DNA from 3 places in the Enterobacter sp. ECC_219_Taxon_10 genome. Region 1 is predicted to be linked to each of the others. Evidence: predicted binding sites of a transcription regulator. Region 1 holds the regulator's gene; each other region holds the start of a gene.
The links. The regulator CRP, encoded in region 1, controls carbon source genes, mostly activating them, when cyclic AMP is high. The targets are predictions, from matches to a motif close to ATGTGANNNNNNTCACAT.

Region 1 (7,382 bases):
CCTCGCCCGTGCTGTGTCCCCTCCCTGCGAAAGCGCGTTTTGCTGCTTATACTTGTGGCAAACGGACTATTCAGGGAGGCGTTAAGTGAAAAAACTCACCGACAAGCAAAAATCCCGTCTCTGGGAGCAGCAGCGTAACGTCAATTTTCAGGCCAGTTGTCTCCTTGAAAAAGGTAATGGTCCTTCAGAGCCCGGCATTGAGACGCTGGAGCTTGGGCCTTCAGCGCCCGGGTTACCGCATCTGTGCCTTATTCACCGTCATCTGTATCACAGAGAGATGAGGCAGGCAGGCGAATTCCGTACCGACGATATTTTTAAGGGTGACATTCCCTTTTGCCATTTTGAGTACATCGAGAAGATGGGTAATGAGCTGATGGCGGCGCTGGAAAGCGAAAAGTATCTTGTGGGTCTGGAAAAAGCGGCGTTTGTTGACAAAGTGAGTCACTACTACTGTGAAATCAACATGCTGCATCCCTTTATCCGCGGTAATGGCATTGCGCAGCGCGTCTTCTTTGAGCAGCTGGCTATCCATGCAGGTTACGCGCTGAGCTGGCGGGATATCGATCCTGAGCAGTGGGTAGCGGCGAACCGAAGCGGCGCCATGGGCGATTTGAGCGCATTGAGCGCTATCTTTGCCAAAGTAGTGAGCGAAGCGCGGGAATCTGAGTAGAATAGGGCGGCATTTTTTTCGGGAGCCGCCATGATTCTGCTGATTGATAACTACGATTCCTTCACCTGGAACCTTTACCAGTATTTTTGCGAACTGGGTGCAGAGGTGGTTGTCCGCCGCAACGACGAGCTCAGCCTGGCCGATATCGAGTCGCTGGCTCCGCAGAAAATCGTCATTTCGCCGGGGCCGTGTACGCCATCGGAATCGGGCATTTCTCTGGACGTTATTCACCACTATGCCGGCAGGCTGCCGATCCTGGGCGTCTGTCTAGGTCATCAGGCGATTGCCCAGGTATTTGGGGCTACCATCGTGCGTGCCGCAAAAGTGATGCACGGCAAAACCTCGCCGGTTACCCACACCGGCACGGGCGTATTCACAGGGCTTAATAACCCGTTAACCGTGACGCGCTACCATTCGCTGGTGATTGACCCGCCGACGCTGCCCGACTGCTTTGACGTGACCGCCTGGAGCGATACCCAGGAGATCATGGGGATTCGCCACCGCGAGTGGGATCTCGAAGGCGTGCAGTTCCACCCGGAAAGTATCCTCAGCGAGCAGGGGCACGCGCTGCTGGCAAATTTCCTTAATCGCTGAATATTTGTTGCCTTGCTGTGATTTTTTATGCATATTTTGTGATTATATTTTCACAATAAATGTGACATAAAATGGATGGGCATGACATGGCAACTGAACAACCAGCAATTACCCGCGCGACATTCGATGAAGTGATTCTGCCGATTTATGCACCGGCTGAGTTTATCCCGGTGAAGGGGAAGGGCAGCCGCGTCTGGGATCAGCAGGGCAAAGAGTATGTGGATTTCGCGGGCGGTATTGCGGTTACGGCGCTGGGTCACTGCCATCCTGCGCTGGTGGAGGCGCTGAAAACCCAGGGCGAAACCCTGTGGCACACCAGTAACGTGTTCACCAACGAACCGGCGCTGCGCCTGGGCCGTAAGATCATTGATGCCACCTTTGCCGAGCGCGTGCTGTTTATGAACTCCGGCACCGAGGCCAACGAAACCGCCTTCAAGCTGGCGCGCTACTACGCGACAACGCGTCACAGTCCTTACAAAACCAAAATCATCGCCTTCCATAACGCCTTCCACGGACGCTCTTTCTTTACCGTCTCCGTTGGCGGCCAGCCGAAGTATTCCGACGGCTTTGGCCCAAAACCGGCCGACATCGTCCACGTGCCGTTTAACGATCTGCATGCGGTGAAAGCGGTGATGGACGACCACACCTGCGCGGTAGTGGTGGAGCCGATTCAGGGCGAAGGCGGCGTGACGGCGGCGACCCCGGAGTTCCTGAAAGGGCTGCGCGCGCTGTGCGACGAACATCAGGCGCTGCTGGTGTTTGATGAGGTGCAGTGCGGGATGGGGCGTACCGGAGACCTGTTTGCCTACATGCACTACGGCGTGACGCCGGATATTCTGACCAGCGCCAAAGCGCTCGGCGGTGGTTTCCCGGTGAGTGCGGTACTGACGACGCAGGAGATCGCCTCCGCGTTTCACGTCGGATCTCACGGCTCCACCTACGGCGGTAACCCGCTGGCGAGCGCTGTGGCGGGAGCCGCGTTCGACATCATCAACACGCCGGAAGTGCTGAACGGCGTTAGCGCGAAACGCGAGCTGTTTGTGAAACACCTGAAAAAGATTGATGAACAGTACGACGTGTTCAGCGAGATCCGCGGAATGGGGCTGTTGATTGGCGCCGAGCTGAAGCCGCAGTACAAAGGCCGCGCGCGCGATTTCCTTCACGCTGCCGCGCATGAAGGCGTCATGGTGCTCAACGCTGGGCCGGACGTGATGCGCTTTGCGCCGTCGCTGGTGGTGGAAGAAAAAGATATTGAAGACGGGTTAACCCGCTTTGCCGCGGCGGTCGCGAAGCTCGTTAAAGGCTAATACTCGGTTCGCTTTAACCGGCGCGTTAACCAAATCCCGTGATGCGGGCGCTGACGCCATGCCACCGACGAAATGGTGTGCATGGTGTTCAGATGTCCCAGCACACGCTGCAAATGCTGCTCCAGCGTGCTCATCGGCCCGTGGGTTAACGTCTCCGGCGCTTCCAGAATGTTCGAGTCGCCCGATTCGCCCGGCGCGTCATACTCCAGACGCTGCTGACACCTCTGCAACGCAATTTCACACGACTGCAAATAGCGCTGCGCCAGATCCGGCGTCAGCATCGTGTGCTCGCGCGCCAGCGTCGTCATGGCGTTAATGTGCTCGACGATAAACTGGCTGTGCGTCACCCACAGCTTCATGTCCGCCAGATAATGTGAATTAAAGCCCGGCTCCTGCATCGCCTGATTCAGCGAGTTAAAGAGGGCGTTATGCGCCTGGTTGACCTTCATACGTTCGTAGGCAAGCGGGGAAGGCTGCGGATCGTCGCTCAGGATCAGACGAATGGCCTGCTGATCGGCCTCCAGCGCGTCGTGGGCGTTTTGCCTCAGCAGGCCGCTCTGCCACTGTGGCCACAGCCAGACCATACCGCCAAAGGCGATCAGGCAGCCAATCAGCGTGTCGATCAGGCGGGCAACGATGAACTGTTCGCCGTTAAGCGTAAGCAGCTGCAGGGTATATACCGCCGTTACCGTAAAGCCCACCATCGCCCAGCCGTAGTTTTTGCGAATGATTAGATAGCTCACCAGGGTGATAGCCAGCATGCCCGCCAGGGTATAGCCCTCGGGCACGTGAAAGTGCAGCGTCACGCCTGCAATAATCAGCCCCGCCATCGTGCCGCCCGCACGGTGCAGAATGCGCACCCGCGTGGCGCCATAGCCATTCTGGGTGACAAACAGCACGGTCATTAAGATCCAGTAGGGTTTCGGCAGGTGCAGCGCCATGCCCATCAGGCTGGCGATACTGAGCATGACGCTAATTCGTGCGGCGTTGCGCAGGGCGGACGATTTAAGAGAAAGATAGCTTTTGAGCGCCGGCAGCAGCGGCAGACGTTTTTGTTTATCCGCCATCAGGTCGCGGGGATAAAGCGGTCGCTGGGTGCGCAGCACGCGGGCGATGCGGCTGAAGTGCCAGGCGGCAAACTGGCCGACCGGATTTTCCGGGTGCTGACGGGCAATTTTCTCCAGCGCGCCGAGCTGTTTGTCCATGTTAAAGCGCGTGGGGTAGCGGTGATAAAGTATATCGTCAGCCAGCACCCGCAGGCGCGCGGAGACGGTCTGCGCGTTCCAGCGAATCACCGCTTCGGCATGGCTGCGCTCAACCAGCTTTTGCACCTCCTGCGGGTGATGAAGGCTAACGGAGATATGCTCCTGAAGGTCCAGCCCCACCTGGAAGGTACGCAGCAGCCGTTTGTACTCGTGGTTCTTGTTTGCGGCGAGCATATGCAGCTGCTGATAGCACTGGCTTATCAAATCCACCACTTTTTGCTGGCGCGTCAGCAGCGGCGGTAAGGATTTTTCCGGATCGGTATGCTGGGTGAGCAGGGTGTATTTGGCTTCGCAGTAATCCGCAAGCTGCACGTAGAGCAGGCTCAGAGATTCTCGCAGCGGCTGCTCTCGCCATAGCCAGAACCAGAACCAGTTAAACAGCCCGTACCACAGCGTGCCGAGGGCGTAGATCAGCAGCGGCTCCCACACGGGCATATTCCCGGCGAGGCTCAGGGTAAAGATGGCCGCAATGAGTGACGCTGGAAGCAGGCGAGCGTGCAGCGAGCTGATTTCCGCCGTGACGCCGAGGGTCATCGCCAGCACGGTCAGGATCAGCGGCAGGGGAATATCGCGAGCCAGTAACAGCTGCACCGCGAGGCTACAGCCTGCAAACAGGCAGCCGCCGATAATCAGGCGTTTGAAAAAGCGCTTATGCGGCGTGTCCAGACCGGCAATGTTGCAGCAGGCGGGCACGAGGGAAAACAGCAGGCCCTGCTGAAGATGACCCAGGAGCAGGCCCACGGCCACGGGAAGACACAACACCAGCGTTTGTCGCAGTGCGTAGTTAACTTCCGGGTGATAGATCAGCCTGCGCCACATGGGGAAAAGAGACAAAAACGGCGTGACACCTCGCGATGGCACGCCGTTTAAGCAGGATTAACGGGTTCCGTAAACCACGATGGTTTTACCGTGGGCGGAGATCAGGTTTTGATCTTCCAGCATTTTCAGAATACGGCCCACTGTTTCACGGGAGCAACCGACGATCTGACCAATTTCCTGACGGGTAATTTTAATTTGCATGCCGTCCGGGTGGGTCATAGCGTCTGGCTGTTTCGCCAGGTTCAGCAGGGTTTGCGCGATACGGCCGGTCACGTCCAGGAAGGCGAGGTTACCCACTTTCTCTGACGTCACCTGCAGACGGCGCGCCATCTGGGAAGAAAGACGCATCAGGATGTCAGGGTTTACCTGAATCAGCTGACGGAATTTCTTGTAAGAAATTTCAGCCACTTCACATGCTGTCTTTGCACGAACCCAGGCGCTACGTTCCTGGCCTTCTTCAAACAGGCCCAGTTCACCGATAAAATCGCCCTGGTTCAGATAAGAAAGGATCATCTCTTTCCCTTCCTCATCTTTGATCAGCACTGCCACCGAGCCTTTGACGATGTAATACAACGTTTCCGCTTTTTCACCCTGGTGAATCAGCGTGCTCTTCGATGGGTACTTATGAATGTGGCAATGAGACAAGAACCATTCGAGAGTCGGGTCTGTTTGCGGTTTGCCAAGCACCATGCGCTGTTATCCTCTGTTATAAGCTGTCACCAGAGTCATCAGATGCATCCGGACTCTGGGGTTGCAATCGAATTCTTACCCATACCCTGGGAAGTCGGCTGTCGTAACGTTTCGCAGCCAGTAAAGTTTGATGTCCTCTGCATACATGTGTAACGTCAATGTATTACTGTAGCATCCTGAGTGTTTTAGCATAGCTTTCGCCGCGTGTCTCCTGGTGTCTCGCTTCAGCATGATGCAGGTCGCCTTCCATTGCGAGAAATGTAACGCACGCGTAATCTGTCACCAAAAATGCAACGTTGGAGTTAATGAATATGCAAGCGCGCGTGAAGTGGGTTGAAGGTTTAACGTTCCTGGGGGAGTCCGCGTCAGGACACCAGATTTTGATGGATGGTAACTCCGGCGATAAAGCGCCGAGCCCAATGGAAATGGTGCTGATGGCGGCAGGTGGATGCAGTGCGATTGACGTGGTGTCGATTCTGCAAAAAGGTCGTCATGACGTAACGGATTGCGAGGTTAAACTCACCTCAGAACGTCGCGAAGAGGCGCCACGCCTGTTCACCCACATAAATCTGCACTTTGTTGTCACCGGGAAAGCGCTGAAAGACGCGGCGGTTTCACGCGCGGTGGACCTGTCTGCGGAGAAATACTGCTCTGTGGCGCTAATGCTGGAGAAAGCGGTAAAAATTACGCATTCGTATGAAGTGATTGAGGTGTGATTCACGGGGCATCGTGCGTGTTGATGCCCTCACCCTAACCCTCTCCCACGGGGAGAGGGAACATGTTTACGCGATCTGCTTCCCTTCCATCAACCGCTGAACCAGCGGCGTCATGATGAGCTCCATTGCCAGCCCCATTTTTCCACCCGGCACCACTAACGTATTCATGTGCGAAATAAACGAGCCCTGCAGCATCGCCAGCAGCCAGGGGTAATCAATGCCTTCAAGATTGCGGAAGTGGATCACCACAAAGCTCTCGTCCAGCGACGGGATGCTTTTCGCCGCGAACGGATTGGAGGTGTCCACCGTCGGCACGCGCTGGAAGTTAATGTGGGTGCGGGAGAACTGTGGCGTGAGGTAATTGATGTAGTCTTCCATGGAGCGCACCACGGAGTCCATCACCGCCTCGCGCGAATGGCCGCGCTCGCTCATGTCACGCGTTAGCTTCTGGATCCACTCCAGGTTAACGATAGGGACCACCCCGACCAGAAGATCCACGTGGCGCGCCACGTCGTGCTGAGGCGTAACCACGCCGCCGTGCAATCCTTCATAAAATAATACATCGGTGGGTTCCGGCAGCGGTTGCCAGGGGGTAAAGGTGCCCGGTACCTGGTTCCAGGGTACGGCTTCATCGTAGGTGTGAAGATACTTGCGGGACTGCCCGGTACCGCTCTGCCCGTATTCGCGGAAGGTTTGCTCCAGCAGACCGAAATCATTGGCTTCCGGGCCGAAGTAGCTGATGTGTTTACCCAGATCGCGCGCCTTGCGGATCGCCATGTCCATCTCCGGGCGCGTATAGCGGTGAAAGCTGTCGCCTTCGACCTCCGCCGAACGGAGATTCAGCTGGGCGAAAATCTTGCGAAAAGCGAGGCTGGTGGTGGTGGTTCCCGCACCACTCGACCCCGTAACGGCAATAATGGGATGTCTGGCAGACATAGCAACTCCCTGACTGAAAAGGTTGGAAGATCAGCCGTGAAACGCGTTGCGGGGCATGATATTGACCGTCTCATGCAGTTCTGACCACACCAGCACCACGTCGCCGCTTTTCAGCTGGCGTTTAACATCGTTGACCTTTTGCTCAAGCGAACGCTCATGTTCACCATAATCGGTGCCTTCGCGTAATACAAAGCTTTCAATCAGATTATCGAGCGTTTCGGGAGCCAGATCTTGCCAGGGAATGATCATTTTGCACCGTCCAGGTAAGGAGTAAGCCAGTCAGGAATACGCGCCTCCAGCCACATTTTCGGGCGGCGCAGCGTGCCGCCGATAAACCCAACGTGGCCGCCATGTTCAGTTAACTGATAGTGAACGTTGTCGGGCA
Region 2 (7,382 bases), 1.0 Mb from region 1:
ACCGTTGGTGCCGGTCGCTTTCAGCTCCTGGAACTGGCTCCAGCTGGTATAGGCCAGGCTATAGTGAATAGCCCACTGCGGCGCAACGCGGTTGTAACCGGAGACTTCCCACATTTCTGGCAGATGCAGTGACAGTGAACCAGGGACAGTTTGACCGGAAGTCCCCCACGGGATGGTGGTACCCGCGCCAGGAACCAGGCTGTTGACTGGCGCCAGGATGCCGCTCTTGTAATCGCCGTCGAAGTCAATTTTCACTTCGGAACGATAGGTCAGGCCCCAACGGTTGTTTTTGTCCAGCTCGTACAGAATACCGGCGTTCCAGCCATAGCCCCACTCATCGCCTTTCAGGCTGGCAATTTTGTTGCTGTTTTTCGGCAGGCGAGCCGTCTGTTCTCCGGAGTAACGCTCAATTTTTGCATCGGCGTAGACGGCATCAAAGCCCAGACCGAAGCTCCAGCTGTCGTTCAGACGATAAGCACCGCTCAGGTTCAGGTTCAGCGTTGTCAGGTCTGTTTTACCGCCGTATTCGCCTGCCGGGTAGTTGTTGTTGAACTCGGTAGCAAGGCCATAGTTAGACGTGACGGATGCGCCCCAGCCAAATTGTTCATTGATTGGTGCAACGAAGTGCAGGTTAGGGACCCACGCCGTTGGCGCAATGTTATCTGCTTTCAGGCTCGCACCAGAAGGTGACGTGCCGGAAATGTTGACATCAGGATCGATATACACCGCACCAGCAGAGAAGGTCGGGCGATCGAACATCATGATTAATGCAGGGTTACGGCTTGCGTTACCAGCATCATCAGCGATTGCACCTTCCCCTGAATACGCACGGCCAAGGCCAGAGGAAGAAAATTCGTTTAGCTGAAAGCCCGCTGACCAGGCGGAAGTAGAGACGATTGCCACTGCGACTGCCAGCGCAGTCTTGTTGAACAGGGTTTTCTGGCTCATGACCATAACCTCATTGAGTTATTTTTATTCAATAATTGTTACATACCGTAACAGGAGCGCGAAGTGTAGGGTCTGAGGTATGACAGACAAATCAGACCAGTGGCCAGAGTATAGGTCCGACCAGCCGGAATGTTGCAAGTTTGTTTATTAATATTTTCAAACATGTTTCTTGAAACGAGATCTGGTTGGCAAAATTGTGACCATCGCGGCTCACCCAAAAGGGTGGTTTTTGTTTTAGATCATTTTTTAGTGTGATATCGGTCACTTATCCGATTTTGCGCCATTAACGGCTGGAGAGAGCCAGCGCTGGGGCGTAAAATATCAGCATCGTGTTTATCTCGCGCGCTGCGCGAATACAGAGGAAATTGAGCTATGAGTAAATGCAGTGCTGATGAAACCCCGGTTTGCTGCTGTATGGATGTTGGCACCATCATGGACAACTCCGATTGCACCGCGTCTTACAGCCGTGTGTTCAACAACCGCGCCGAAGCCGAAGAAACGCTGGCCGCGCTAAGCAAGCGCGCGCGTGATGTGGAGTCCGATCCGTGTGAAATCAAATCTACCTTCACTGAAGTGGAAGGCGGCGTGAAGCTGGATATCGACTTTGTGTTTGCCTGCGAAGCTGAAACGCTGATTTTCCAGTTAGGCCTGCGTTAATTCCTGCGATCTGGTGCCCTCTCCCACGGGAGAGGGAGCAAACACTAAAAACGGTAACCTGTGGGTTACCGTTTTGCTTTTTCCCTGGGGGCATTTTCTTTTTCTTCTCTGTGTTTTAGCTCGCATTTTTATGCTTCCCTGATTGGCTGAATGTAAAAAAATGGTTAAGACTGTTATCAGGTCAGACCACTTTATATTCATGTAAAATTTTTCACAGGGGAAGGTTATGAGTCAGGCATTACCGCTAATCACCCGACAGGGTGACCGCATTGCCATTGTCAGCGGACTGCGTACGCCCTTTGCGCGTCAGGCGACGGCGTTTCACGGTATTCCTGCTGTCGAACTGGGGAAAATGGTAGTGGGGGAGATGCTGGCTCGCAGCGAAATCCCGCCTGAGGTCATCGAACAGCTGGTCTTCGGCCAGGTCGTACAGATGCCTGAAGCCCCCAACATTGCGCGGGAAATTGTTCTCGGTACCGGCATGAATGTTCACACCGACGCCTACAGCGTCAGCCGCGCGTGCGCGACCAGCTTCCAGGCGGTAGCAAACGTGGCGGAAAGCCTGATGGCGGGCACTATTCGCGCCGGGATCGCAGGTGGCGCCGATTCTTCCTCCGTACTGCCGATTGGCGTCAGTAAAAAACTGGCCCGCATTCTGGTGGATGCCAATAAAGCCCGCACCACCGGTGCGAAGCTCAAACTCTTCTCGCGTTTACGCCTGCGCGACCTTATGCCCGTGCCACCTGCCGTAGCGGAGTACTCCACCGGCCTGCGAATGGGCGATACCGCCGAGCAGATGGCCAAAACCTACGGTATCACCCGCGAGCAGCAGGATGCCCTGGCGCATCGCTCGCATCAGCTGGCAGCGAAAGCCTGGTCGGAAGGCAAGCTCACCGATGAGGTGATGACCGCCTATATTCCGCCCTACCGTGAACCGCTCGCGGAAGATAACAATATTCGCGGCACCTCGACGCTGGCGGATTACGCCAAACTGCGCCCGGCGTTTGACCGCAAGCACGGCACCGTGACGGCGGCCAACAGTACGCCGCTCACCGATGGGGCCGCCGCCGTTATCCTGATGACGGAATCCCGCGCGAAGGAGCTTGGCATTACCCCCCTGGGCTATTTGCGCAGCTATGCCTTCACCGCCATTGATGTCTGGCAGGACATGCTGCTGGGTCCGGCCTGGTCCACGCCGCTGGCGCTGGATCGCGCGGGGCTGACGCTGGGAGATTTAACCCTGATTGATATGCACGAAGCCTTTGCCGCGCAAACTCTGGCAAACGTCCAGCTGCTGGCAAGCGAGCGTTTCGCGCGCGACGTGCTGGGCCGCGCCCATGCCACTGGCGAAGTGGAGCAGAGCAAATTCAACGTGTTGGGGGGCTCGATTGCCTATGGCCATCCGTTCGCAGCCACGGGCGCACGTATGATCACCCAAACATTACACGAGCTACGACGCCGCGGCGGCGGGTTTGGCCTCGTTACCGCCTGCGCGGCGGGCGGCCTTGGCGCAGCAATGGTTCTGGAGGCTGAATAATGGATATGACATCTGCATTTAACCTGACGGTTCGCCTCGATAACGTGGCTGTTATCACTATTGATGTGCCTGATGAAAAGATGAATACCCTGAAAGCCGAATTTGGTGTTCAGGTGCGCGGGATGTTAAAGCAGATCCGCGACAACAAAGCCGTCCGTGGCCTGGTCTTTATCTCTGCCAAGCCGGATAACTTTATTGCCGGCGCCGATATCAACATGATCGCCCGAGCGAAAAGCGCCCAGGAAGCAGAAGACCTGGCGCGTCAGGGCCAGCAGGTAATGGCCGAGATCCACGCGCTGCCGATCCCGGTTATTGCCGCGATCCACGGTGCCTGTCTGGGCGGTGGGCTGGAGCTGGCATTGGCCTGCCACAGCCGCATTTGCACTGACGATCCGAAAACTGTTTTAGGGTTGCCAGAAGTGCAGTTAGGCCTCTTACCGGGCTCCGGCGGCACGCAGCGTTTGCCTCGCCTGGTGGGGGTCAGCACCGCCCTGGAGATGATTTTAACCGGCAAGCAGCTGCGCGCGCGTCAGGCGCTGAAATCCGGTCTGGTCGATGACGTGGTGCCGCACTCCATTTTACTGGAGGCCGCCGTTGAGCTTGCGCTGAAAGGGCGGCAGGCAAAGCGTCCTCTCTCCGTACGCGAGCGCGTGCTGGCAGGGCCACTGGGGCGTGCGCTCCTGTTCAACATGGTGGGCAAAAAGACTGAACAAAAAACCAAAGGCAACTATCCGGCGGCAAAGCGGATCCTGGAAGTGATCGAAACCGGGCTGTCGCAGGGAAGCAGTAGCGGCTATGCCGCTGAAGCCAAAGCCTTTGGCGAGCTGGCGATGACGCCACAGTCACAGGCATTGCGCAGCATCTTCTTCGCCAGTACCGAGGTGAAAAAAGATCCCGGCAGCGAGGCAGAGCCTGCTCCACTGCGTGCTATTGGCGTGCTGGGCGGTGGGCTGATGGGCGGCGGCATCGCGTTTGTTACCGCCAGCAAAGGCAAATTGCCCGTGCGCATCAAAGACATCAATGCGAAGGGCATCAACCATGCGCTGCAGTACAGCTGGCAGAACCTTGATCAGAAGGTCAAACGCCGCCATATCAAGGCAAGCGAGCGTGATAAAACCCTGGCGACGATCTCCGGCACGACGGATTACAGCGGTTTTGCGCACCGGGACCTGGTAATTGAAGCCGTATTTGAAGACCTGGCGCTTAAGCAGCAGATGGTGGCTGACGTTGAGCAACACTGCGCGCCGCACACCATTTTCGCCTCAAACACCTCGTCTTTACCGATTGGCGATATCGCGGCGAAAGCTGCTCGGCCGGAGCAGGTGATTGGGCTGCACTTTTTCAGTCCTGTAGAAAAAATGCCTCTGGTGGAGGTGATCCCGCACGCCACGACCAGCCCGCGAACCATCGCCACCGTGGTGAAGCTGGCGAAAAAGCAGGGCAAAACCCCGATTGTGGTCGCGGACAAGGCCGGCTTCTACGTCAACCGTATTCTGGCACCGTATATTAACGAAGCGATGCGGCTGCTGACGGAAGGGGAGAAAATCGAGCACGTCGACGAGGCGCTGGTAAAGTTTGGTTTCCCCGTTGGCCCAATCCAACTTTTGGATGAGGTGGGAATAGACACCGGCACTAAAATTATACCTGTGCTGGAAGCCGCATACGGCGATCGTTTTACCCCGCCTGCAAACATTGTTTCTGCAATTTTGAAGGACGATCGCAAAGGCAGAAAAAATGAACGCGGTTTCTATCTTTACGGCGCGAAAGGGCGTAAAAGCAAGAAACAGGTCGACCCTTCGGTTTATGGGCTTATTTCGGTCACCGGTCAGGGAAAACTGTCTGCCGTTCAGTGCGCTGAACGTTGCGTCATGATGATGCTCAATGAAGCGGCGCGCTGCTTTGGTGAACAGGTGGTCAAGAGCGCGCGCGATGGCGACATCGGCGCGGTATTTGGTATTGGTTTCCCGCCGTTCCTTGGCGGTCCGTTCCGCTACATGGATACTCTCGGCGCGGGTGAAGTGGTTGCCATTCTGCAACGTCTGGCCTCGCAATACGGTCCGCGGTTTACACCGTGTGACGAATTATTGCAGATGGCGGAGCGCGGCCAGACATTCTGGCCTGCAAGGGAAACTGATTTCGTAAACTGAAGTCAAAGAAGGGTAAATCCTGAGGTGAACGAACCTGTTCTGGCGATTTTGTAAACAGAGATTGACTATACTTACGCCATTGAGGTAAAAAACAGCGTTTCATTCACCGAATGGATCAGGCACAATGCCCGGCCATCGGGTTTTCTACCTCAGAGCATTAATCGCGGGTAGTTAACGCCGGTGATTCTGGTTAACAAAAGCGGTGCAATATGCAAGTTTTTATCATGCGTCACGGCGACGCGGCACTCGATGCCGCCAGTGACTCAGTACGTCCTTTAACCGTCTGTGGCTGCGACGAATCCCGTCAGATGGCTACATGGCTTAAAGGTCAAAAAGTGGACATTGAACGCGTTCTGGTGAGTCCGTTCCTGCGGGCAGAACAGACGCTGGACGTGGTGGGGGAGTGTATGAACCTGCCATCCAGTGTGGATGTTTTACCCGAACTGACGCCATGCGGTGATGTCGGCCTTGTCAGCGCTTATCTTCAGGCGCTGTGCAACGAAGGTGTCGCTTCCGCACTGGTCATTTCCCACCTGCCGCTGGTCGGCTATCTGGTATCTGAGCTGTGCCCGGGCGAAACGCCGCCAATGTTCACCACTTCCGCCATTGCCAACGTCACCCTCGACGAAACCGGCAAAGGGGTCTTCAACTGGCAAATGAGTCCGTGCAACCTGAAGATGGCAAAAGCGATCTGACGTGACGTGTGACAGGGCGGGGTACTACGTGTTTCCCGCCCTTCTGTCAGGGTAACTCTGGCGGCTGCCACTCCTCAACTTCAATCAAGACCAGCAATGCGGCATTTCCGCCGTACTCTTTCGGTGCCTGATGAAACGCCATCACGTGTGGGTGCTGAGCCAGCCACAGCGGCGTCTGTTGCTTCAGAATATGTTTACCGTGGCCGTGCATCACGCAAGCGCAAAAAACGTGTTCGCGGCGACAGGCGGCAATCAACGCGCCCAACTCCTGTTTCGCCTGCATCTGCGTTAAACCGTGCAGATCGAGAAACAGCTCCGGCGAATAATCTCCCCGGCGTAACTTTTTCAGCTCAAAATGGCTGACGTCTTCGCGCACGTACTTCACAGCCCCTTGCGTATTGAGCAGCGGCTGAAATTCATCTGAAAAATAGTGGCTGTTATCCGCCTGCTCCTGCAGCAGCCGTTTGACCGGTACTTCGCTGATTTTTTTACGCTGCGGGCGGTGGACAATCGTGTCCTGCGCGATTTTACGCGTCCCGGTCATCAGCTGGCGGAAGAGAGCCTGATCCTCCTCGCTGAGCGATGTTTTCTTTTTCATTCGTCATTCTCATCTCGTATTTCCGATAGTGTACCCGACTAAACGCATTTTTTAACCTCAAGCGGTACGCGTCATTGCTGATTTATCGCCGTCTTCATGGCAAACTAGCCGCCGAAAATTATGCGAGCATGCCCTGGAGGAAAGAGTGGATAAAATATTTGTCGATGAAGCTGTAAACGAGCTGCATACCATACAGGACATGTTGCGCTGGTCGGTTAGCCGCTTCAGCGCCGCTAATATCTGGTACGGTCACGGTACCGACAACCCGTGGGACGAGGCCGTTCAGCTGGTGCTGCCGTCTCTTTACCTGCCGCTGGACATTCCGGAAGACATGCGCACCGCGCGCCTGACCTCCAGCGAAAAACACCGCATCGTTGAGCGCGTGATCCGCCGCGTAAACGAGCGCATTCCGGTCGCCTACCTGACCAACAAAGCCTGGTTCTGCGGCCACGAGTTTTACGTCGATGAACGCGTGCTGGTACCGCGTTCGCCGATTGGTGAGCTGATCAACAACCACTTTGACGGCCTGATCGGCCATCAGCCTCAGCACATTCTCGATATGTGCACCGGCAGCGGCTGTATCGCGATTGCCTGCGCCTACGCCTTCCCGGAAGCTGAAGTGGATGCCGTCGATATCTCCACCGACGCGCTGGCCGTGACCGAACACAACATCGAAGAGCACGGCCTGATCCATCACGTCACGCCAATCCGCTCTGACCTGTTCCGCGACCTGCCGACCCTGCAGTACGATCTGATCGTCACTAACCCGCCTTACGTCGATGCGGAAGACATGTCCGATC
Region 3 (7,382 bases), 620 kb from region 1:
TCCTGCGGTATAGCCTGTGCGGGCGAGGGTCTGATCCACATGCGACGCGCCCATGTCGGCAAAGCGGAAGATGCGCACCGGCTGCCAGCGTTTCAGGAACAACGTCAGACAGACCAGCGACACCAGCGAAGAGATAATGTCCGGCAGTTCCGGGCCGAGGAAGTTAGAGCTGAGGTACTGGGCAATGGCGAACGAACCGCCCGCCACCATCACCGCGGGCCAGGTCTCCTTCACGCCGCGCCAGCCGTCCATAATCGCCATGATCCAGAACAGCACGATAATGGTCAGGAACGGCAGCTGGCGGCCTACCATCTGGCCAATCTCGAAGCTGTCCAGCCCGGTCACCTGTCCGGCCACCAGAATCGGGATCCCCATCGCGCCAAAGGCCACCGGGGCGGTGTTCACAATCAGGCACAGGCCTGCAGCATACAGCGGGTTAAAGCCCAGGCCGACCAGCAGCGCGGCGGTAATCGCCACCGGCGCGCCAAAGCCTGCCGCACCTTCCAGAAACGCCCCGAAGGAGAAGCCGACAATCAGCATCTGCAGGCGCTGGTCCGGAGTGATGGAGAGAATCGACGAACGGATGATGTCGAACTGCCCGGTCTTTACCGAAATTTTATAGACAAAGACCGCGGCAATAATAATCCACGCAATCGGCCACAGGCCGTAGAAGAAACCGTAGACGACGGAGGCCAGCGCGCGATCGACCGGCATTTTATAGAAGAACAGCGCCACCAGCAGGGCGATGGCAACGGTGTACGTCGCGGCGAGGTAGCCCTTCAGCTTGAGCTTAATCAGCGCAAAGAAGAAGAACAGGATCGGAAGCGATGCTATCAGGCTCGACAGCCAGATATTTCCGGCCGGGTCGTAGTTTTGTTGCCAGAGGCTCATGCAGGTCTCCTGGGGACCAGACAGCCTGCGCTGCGGGTGAGTCTCCGCTCATCTCTGCATCACAAACTGTGTAAAAGTGGTCCTGCCAATATTGTGTTGTAGGGTTAATGACAATGAATGGTTAACCAGATGTTATTAGCTAGCAATGGTTTTGTGAGCGGAAATAATGGAATTGTGAACCAGGGAAGAAAGTAAAGGGGGATTGGTTGGGCCAATTTGAAGCGGGAGTGTGGCTGAGGCACCCCTCACCCTAACCCTCTCCCCAAAGGGGCGAGGGGACTGAACTGTGCGGTTTTCTCCCTCTCCCCTTTGGGGAGAGGGCGGGGTGAGGGGAAGAACGATCAGAACGCGGTCTTACAAAAGCCCGTCATCTCTTTCAGGCCCATCTCGCGGCCAAGCTCGGTCATCGGGTGCACCACCACCAGGCCACGGACGCTTTTCTTCAGCTTCCCCATGTCAGCCTGCTCTTTTTTGGTGATCGCGCGGCGGTGCGGCATGTTCATCAGCTTCTGCGCTTCTTTGCTCAGCTTCTGGCCTTTCACTTCGCGCAGGCGCTCGATTTCAGCTTCCAGCTTCGCGGTCTCTTTCTCCAGCTCGGCGTACTTCTCGGCGGAATCGACCAGCGACAGGCCAGCCATCTGGTGGCGGATCAGATCCAGGCGGTCGCTCAGGCGTTTAATTTCGTTCTTTTCGACTTCTTTCATGACAAATGACTCTGAAAACGGGGAATTTACAGGGAAGGATACACCAATGTGAACGGGCTTACTTCTGAAACGCTTTTTTTAAGCTGATTTTAGAAATCAGCTCAGTCAGGGAGAGGACCATAGTGGAACGGACAACCTGTTGATAGCGCAGCTTTTGCATCGCGTACAGTTCAGGGTCGCTGTTATCAAAATGGGGAGCAGGAGGCAGGGCGGTAACGCAGTGCAGCTCGCCGAAGGGGCCCAGAATCTCATCATCGGTAAAGGTATACTCATTACCGTCATGATTGAGCTCTTCGCGCAGCGCCATTAACAGTTCCGCATCTTCATACTCTTGTCGGTTGAGCACGCCCAGGCCATAAATCAGCTTCAGGCGCACCGACAGATCGCCCAGCGGTCCGTCTCCGTCCAGTAACGGTTCTACAGCGTACTTTACCGCGTAGTCGTCTTTGCGAAACACCTGAAGCACCAGAATGTTCACCGCCTCGGTTAACAGCTCGACGGCGGCAATCAGGAAACTTCGTACGGTTTTGCCAGCATTCAGACGCTCAAGCACACGATTTTCAAAGGCCTGGGTTTGTTCCATTATTGCCTGCATATCTGACAATCTGTTATTCGGGCGCAGGCTAACCTGCGCCGGATTCTGTATCATTTGGTTGCGTTATATGCGTTAACCGCCTCCGCCACCACGTCGCTGCTGGCGTCCAGACCGGAAATTTGCGCCAGCGCAGCCTGCGCGCCTTTGTCATCAATCAGCTGAGCCAGCTCAATTGCCTGCGGGTCCTGCTCGCTGCGGTAGTGCATCGCGGCGGCAATTCCTTTCACCAGATTGGCGTGCGGCAGACCGTATTCCAGTGTGCCGAGCAGCGGCTTAATCAGGCGGTCGCCCGCGCTCAGCTTACGCAGCGGCTGACGGCCCACGCGCTCAACGTCATCTTTCAGATACGGGTTTTCAAAGCGGCCGAGGATTTTCTGGATGTATGCTGCGTGTTTATCAGCATCAAAACCGTAGCGTTTGATCAGCACCTCGCCGCTCTCTTCCATCGCCCCTTTTACCACCGCGCGGATCTGCTCATCGAGGATCGCATCACGAATGGTCTGATGACCGGCCAACTTTCCGAGGTACGCGGTTATAGCATGCCCGGTGTTCAGCGTGAAGAGTTTGCGTTCGACAAATGCCATCAGGTTATCGGTTAATTCCATACCCGGAATGGTCGGCAGCGCGCCCTTAAACTGGGTTTTATCGACGATCCACTCGCTGAAGGTTTCTACGGTCACTTCCAGCGGATCGTGGGTGGCGGATTCGGACGGCGGAACAATGCGGTCCACGGCGGAATCGACAAAACCAACGTGCGTGTCAACCCAGGCTTTATCTTCGTCAGCCACGGCCGCCATGACGTGACCTTTCAGCTGCGTGGTACCGCGCACCATGTTTTCGCAGGCGATGATGTTCAGCGGAGCGTCGTTGCCCTGCGCCTTACGTTTTGCCAGGCCTTTCGCGACTGCTGGAGCGATACGCTCAAGTACGACCGGGCCCACAGCGGTGGTCACCAGGTCAACGCTGGCGATCAGATCAATCACGTCGTCGCCGATGCTGCTGACCGCGTTGACGCCAGAGACGGTTTCAACCTGTTCATTTTCACCCACCACATGGACCTGATAGCTATGACGGGCATTCAGGGCATCCAGAACCACCTGATTCACATCGGCGAATGTCAGGGTAATGCCCGCGTCTGCCAGCAGTTTACCGATAAAGCCACGACCGATGTTACCTGCACCAAAATGTAATGCTTTCATAGTGTTAACCTTAATCAATGTTTTTACCCGAGAGGGCTGGGGTGAGGAACGTTTACCCCCTCACCCTAGCCCTCTCCCCAAAGGGGAGAGGGAAGAGGGACTGCTATTTGTTGAGCAGGGCCAGAACTTCTTCAACGCTGGTGGTGTTAGCCAGACGCTCAATGACGGTTTCGTCGTCCAGCGCGTTGGTCAGGCTGGTAATCACCTGAATGTGCTCGTTATTGCGAGCGGCGATACCAATCACCAGACGGGCGATGTCGTCCTCTTCTTCACCGAAGCGCACGCCGTCAGGATACTGACAGAACACTACGCCGGTTTTCAGCACGCGGTCTTTCGCTTCAACCGTACCGTGCGGAACCGCGATAGATTCACCCAGGTAGGTCGGCGTCAGTTTTTCACGTTCCAGCATCGCTTCAACGTATTCTGGCTGAACGTAGCCGCCTTTCACCAGCTGTTCACCGGCAAAGCGAATCGCCTCTTCTTTAGTGGCCGCGGTACGACCGAGGAAAATGTTCTCCGCACCCAGCTTGAACAGGTGAGCATTGCTCTCGTCAAAGCTGTCCTGCAGGCTGGTACGCACTTTCACTTCATTATCTTCATGACGCTGCGCGGCAACCAGACGTTCGGTCAGGCTGGTGTACAGGCCGCTGTCGAGGAAGTTGGTCAGCGAGATGTGCTGTGCCTGCGGCACCTGGCGCATGGCGCGTTCGGTCAGGTCGCGGTGCGTGATGACCAGGTCAACATCCGGCGGCAGGCTGTTAATGGCGCTGTTGGTCACGGAGATGTTGGTCAGGCCCGCATCCTGCACTTTCTTACGCAGCACGCCTGCACCCATTGCGCTGGAACCCATACCGGCGTCGCAGGCAACGATGATTTTACGCACGTGGCTCAGGTCGTTAGAGACGTCGCCAGCCGCCAGCGGGGTTGCGCCTTTGGATTCGGCTTTCATGTCGTGCATACGGCGGGTTGCCGCTTCAATATCGTCGTCTTCTTTCACTTTGCTGGTTTTCAGCAGGATAGAAGAGACCACGAAGGAGACCGCCATTGCGGCACAGATCGCCGCGATGTTCGCGAAGTACGCGCCTTTCGGGGTCATCGCCAGCACCGCCAGGATAGAGCCCGGAGAAGCAGGAGAGACCAGGCCGCCGCCCAGCACGCTCAGGGTGAACACGCCGGTCATACCGCCGAGGATAACTGCCAGGATCAGGCGTGGGTTCATCAGCACATACGGGAAGTAAATTTCGTGGATACCACCCAGGAAGTGGATGATAGCCGCACCGCCAGCAGACTGCTTCGCGCTGCCGCGACCAAAGAACATGTACGCCAGCAGAACGCCCATGCCCGGACCCGGGTTCGCTTCAATCAGAAAGAAGATGGACTTGCCGAGATCGTGAGACTGCTGAATACCCAGCGGCGAGAAGATACCGTGGTTGATGGCGTTGTTCAGGAACAGGATTTTCGCCGGTTCAACGAAGATAGACGCCAGCGGCAGCATGTCGTGCGCCACCATGAAGTTAACGCCCGCCGCCAGCAGTTTGGACAGCACTTCAACAGCCGGACCAATGCCGAGGAACGCCAGAATCGCGAGGATCATCCCGATGATGCCCGCAGAGAAGTTGTTCACCAGCATTTCAAAGCCGGATTTGATCTTGCCATCAACCCAGACGTCGAATTTCTTAATCGCCCAGCCGCCGAGAGGACCGGCAATCATCGCACCGAGGAACATCGGCATATCCGCACCGACGATAACACCCATAGTCGTGATAGCACCCACTACGCCACCACGGTCACCGCCCACCAGACGACCACCGGTGTAACCGATGAGCAGCGGCAGGAGATAGGTAATCATTGGGCCAACAAGTTTCGCCAGCGTTTCGTTAGGCAACCACCCTGTCGGAATAAACAATGCGGTGATAATACCCCACGCGATAAACGCGCCGATATTTGGCATCACCATGTTGCTGAGGAAACGACCAAAGCTTTGAACTTTGATCTTGAAATCGGATGACATAAAACACCCCTTCTTATGTTTACGCTTAGGCTTGCGGCCCGAGGTTTATCGTTAATGTGCGGCGGCAGAGGTAGCCGGGCCCTGTTCTGATGCTGTGAAATCTGGCACTGAATCGTTCAACTGTCCAGACAGCGAAAGTTTATGTGATGCACATCACGTAAATGCAGGTGGTGTGCCGCCCTTCATGGTGATCTGAATCACAAAATAAGTGGGCAAAAAAAATACGATGGCGAGAAAAGAAGCAAAAACCACGGTTTTTTGTGATGCATGTCTCGTTTTGGTTTCGTGAGTTTGTTTCTGGATTGTGACTGATTTCACAAAATATTTTTATGCAGATTTCTCCGACTGGGATCGGCGTCAGGATGGCCTTCCGTGACACGGAAAGCTAAAAAAACACTTTTTGTATGTAGTATGGCGGAAAGCTAAAACCTGAATTACGCTCATTATGTAAGGTTGAGTATATTATTATTCAGGATATATTTTGACACGCTTATAAACTTGCATGGAGATATTATAAAAAACGATACTCCCCGGCTCTGAAATAATCAGCGTGCCTTTTAAATTTAAAAATAAATTAATTAGGCTGCGTGCTGTTTTATTAGTTTAATGAGTTGACGTTGTTTAAGTGAGGAGAATATGTTTCTCAACTATTTCGCGCTGGGCGTGTTGATTTTTGTATTTCTGGTTCTTTTTTACGGAATCATCGCCATTCATGATATCCCCTATAATATGGCCAAAAAGCGCAATCATCCCCATGCCGATGCTATTCATACGGCAGGCTGGATCAGCCTGTTTACGCTCCATGCCATCTGGCCGTTCCTGTGGATTTGGGCCACCCTGTACCGCGAAGATCGCGGCTGGGGTATGCAGAACCACATCACCAGGGCGGATGAGGTTCCGGGCATGGATGCGCTGGCCAAACGCGTGGCCGAGTTAGAACACAAGCTGGCAGCGGTTCAGCCCTCTGATGATAAAAACACGCTGGAGCGCTAATCATGGATCTGTTGATTATTCTGACCTATGTGGCATTTGCCTGGGCAATCTTTAAAATATTTCGTATTCCGGTAAACCAGTGGACGCTTGCTACCGCGACGTTAGGCGGCGTGTTTATTGTTGCCGGACTTATTTTGCTAATGAACTATAACCATCCGTATACCTTTACGGCGCAAAAAGCGGTTATTTCCATTCCGATTACGCCGCAGGTCACGGGGGTGGTGACTGAAGTGACCGATAAAAATAACCAGCTCATTAAAAAAGGCGAAGTGTTATTTAAACTGGATCCGGGCCGCTATCAGGCGCGCGTCGACAGACTGAAGGCAGACCTGGTGACCGCGACGCACAATATCGACAATCTGAAAGCGCAGCTGTCGGAAGCGGTTGCCAATACGACACGCGTCTCCGCTGAACGCGATCGCCTGTATAAAGATTATCAGCGCTACCTGAAAGGCAGCCAGGCGAAGGTGAATCCGTTCTCTGAAAGCGATATTGATAACGCGCGGCAGAACTATCTGGCCCAGGATGCCATGGTGAAAGGTTCCGTTGCTGAACAGACGCAGATTCAAAGCCAGCTGGACAGCATGGTGAACGGCGAACAGTCGCAGATTGCCTCGTTACGCGCCCAGCTTGCTGAAGCGAAATACAACCTCGATCAGACCGTGGTGCGCGCGCCGAGCAACGGCTATATCACCCAGGTGCTGATTCGTCCGGGAACCTATGCCGCCGCGCTGCCGCTGCGCCCGGTGATGGTCTTCATTCCTGAACAGAAGCGTCAGATTGTGGCCCAGTTCCGTCAGAACTCGCTGCTGCGCCTGAAGCCGGGCGATGAAGCGGAAGTGGTGTTTAACGCGCTGCCGGGCCAGGTGTTCACCGGTAAGCTCACCAGCGTTCTGCCTGTGGTGCCGGGCGGGTCGTATCAGGCGCAGGGCGCCTTGCAGGCACTGACCGTCGCGCCGGGTACGGATGGCGTACAGGCGCTGATTGAG

Region 2: the regulator CRP is predicted to act here: its motif matches at 1,198-1,215, upstream of AC4ICF_RS16440 (YfcZ/YiiS family protein).
Region 3: the regulator CRP is predicted to act here: its motif matches at 5,542-5,559, upstream of AC4ICF_RS00710 (PTS mannitol transporter subunit IICBA).

What each region holds. Positions count from the first base shown of each region.
Region 1 covers NZ_CM178005.1:4,477,380-4,484,761, reverse strand. Annotated here, with positions in the region: gene AC4ICF_RS21455 (putative adenosine monophosphate-protein transferase Fic) at 86-670, shown strand; gene pabA (aminodeoxychorismate synthase component 2) at 701-1,264, shown strand; gene argD (bifunctional acetylornithine/succinyldiaminopimelate transaminase) at 1,351-2,571, shown strand; gene AC4ICF_RS21440 (YccS/YhfK family putative transporter) at 2,568-4,655, opposite strand; gene crp (cAMP-activated global transcriptional regulator CRP) at 4,713-5,345, opposite strand; gene AC4ICF_RS21430 (OsmC family protein) at 5,657-6,061, shown strand; gene AC4ICF_RS21425 (phosphoribulokinase) at 6,128-6,997, opposite strand; gene AC4ICF_RS21420 (YheU family protein) at 7,028-7,246, opposite strand; gene AC4ICF_RS21415 (hydrolase) at 7,243-7,382, opposite strand, start outside.
Region 2 covers NZ_CM178005.1:3,458,187-3,465,568, reverse strand. Annotated here, with positions in the region: gene fadL (long-chain fatty acid transporter FadL) at 1-948, opposite strand, end outside; gene AC4ICF_RS16440 (YfcZ/YiiS family protein) at 1,321-1,605, shown strand; gene fadI (acetyl-CoA C-acyltransferase FadI) at 1,832-3,142, shown strand; gene fadJ (fatty acid oxidation complex subunit alpha FadJ) at 3,142-5,289, shown strand; gene sixA (phosphohistidine phosphatase SixA) at 5,499-5,984, shown strand; gene smrB (endonuclease SmrB) at 6,031-6,582, opposite strand; gene prmB (50S ribosomal protein L3 N(5)-glutamine methyltransferase) at 6,728-7,382, shown strand, end outside.
Region 3 covers NZ_CM178005.1:163,740-171,121, forward strand. Annotated here, with positions in the region: gene lldP (L-lactate permease) at 1-891, opposite strand, end outside; gene AC4ICF_RS00695 (YibL family ribosome-associated protein) at 1,233-1,595, opposite strand; gene mtlR (mannitol operon repressor MtlR) at 1,654-2,244, opposite strand; gene mtlD (mannitol-1-phosphate 5-dehydrogenase) at 2,241-3,389, opposite strand; gene AC4ICF_RS00710 (PTS mannitol transporter subunit IICBA) at 3,493-5,400, opposite strand; gene AC4ICF_RS00715 (DUF3302 domain-containing protein) at 6,037-6,393, shown strand; gene AC4ICF_RS00720 (HlyD family secretion protein) at 6,396-7,382, shown strand, end outside.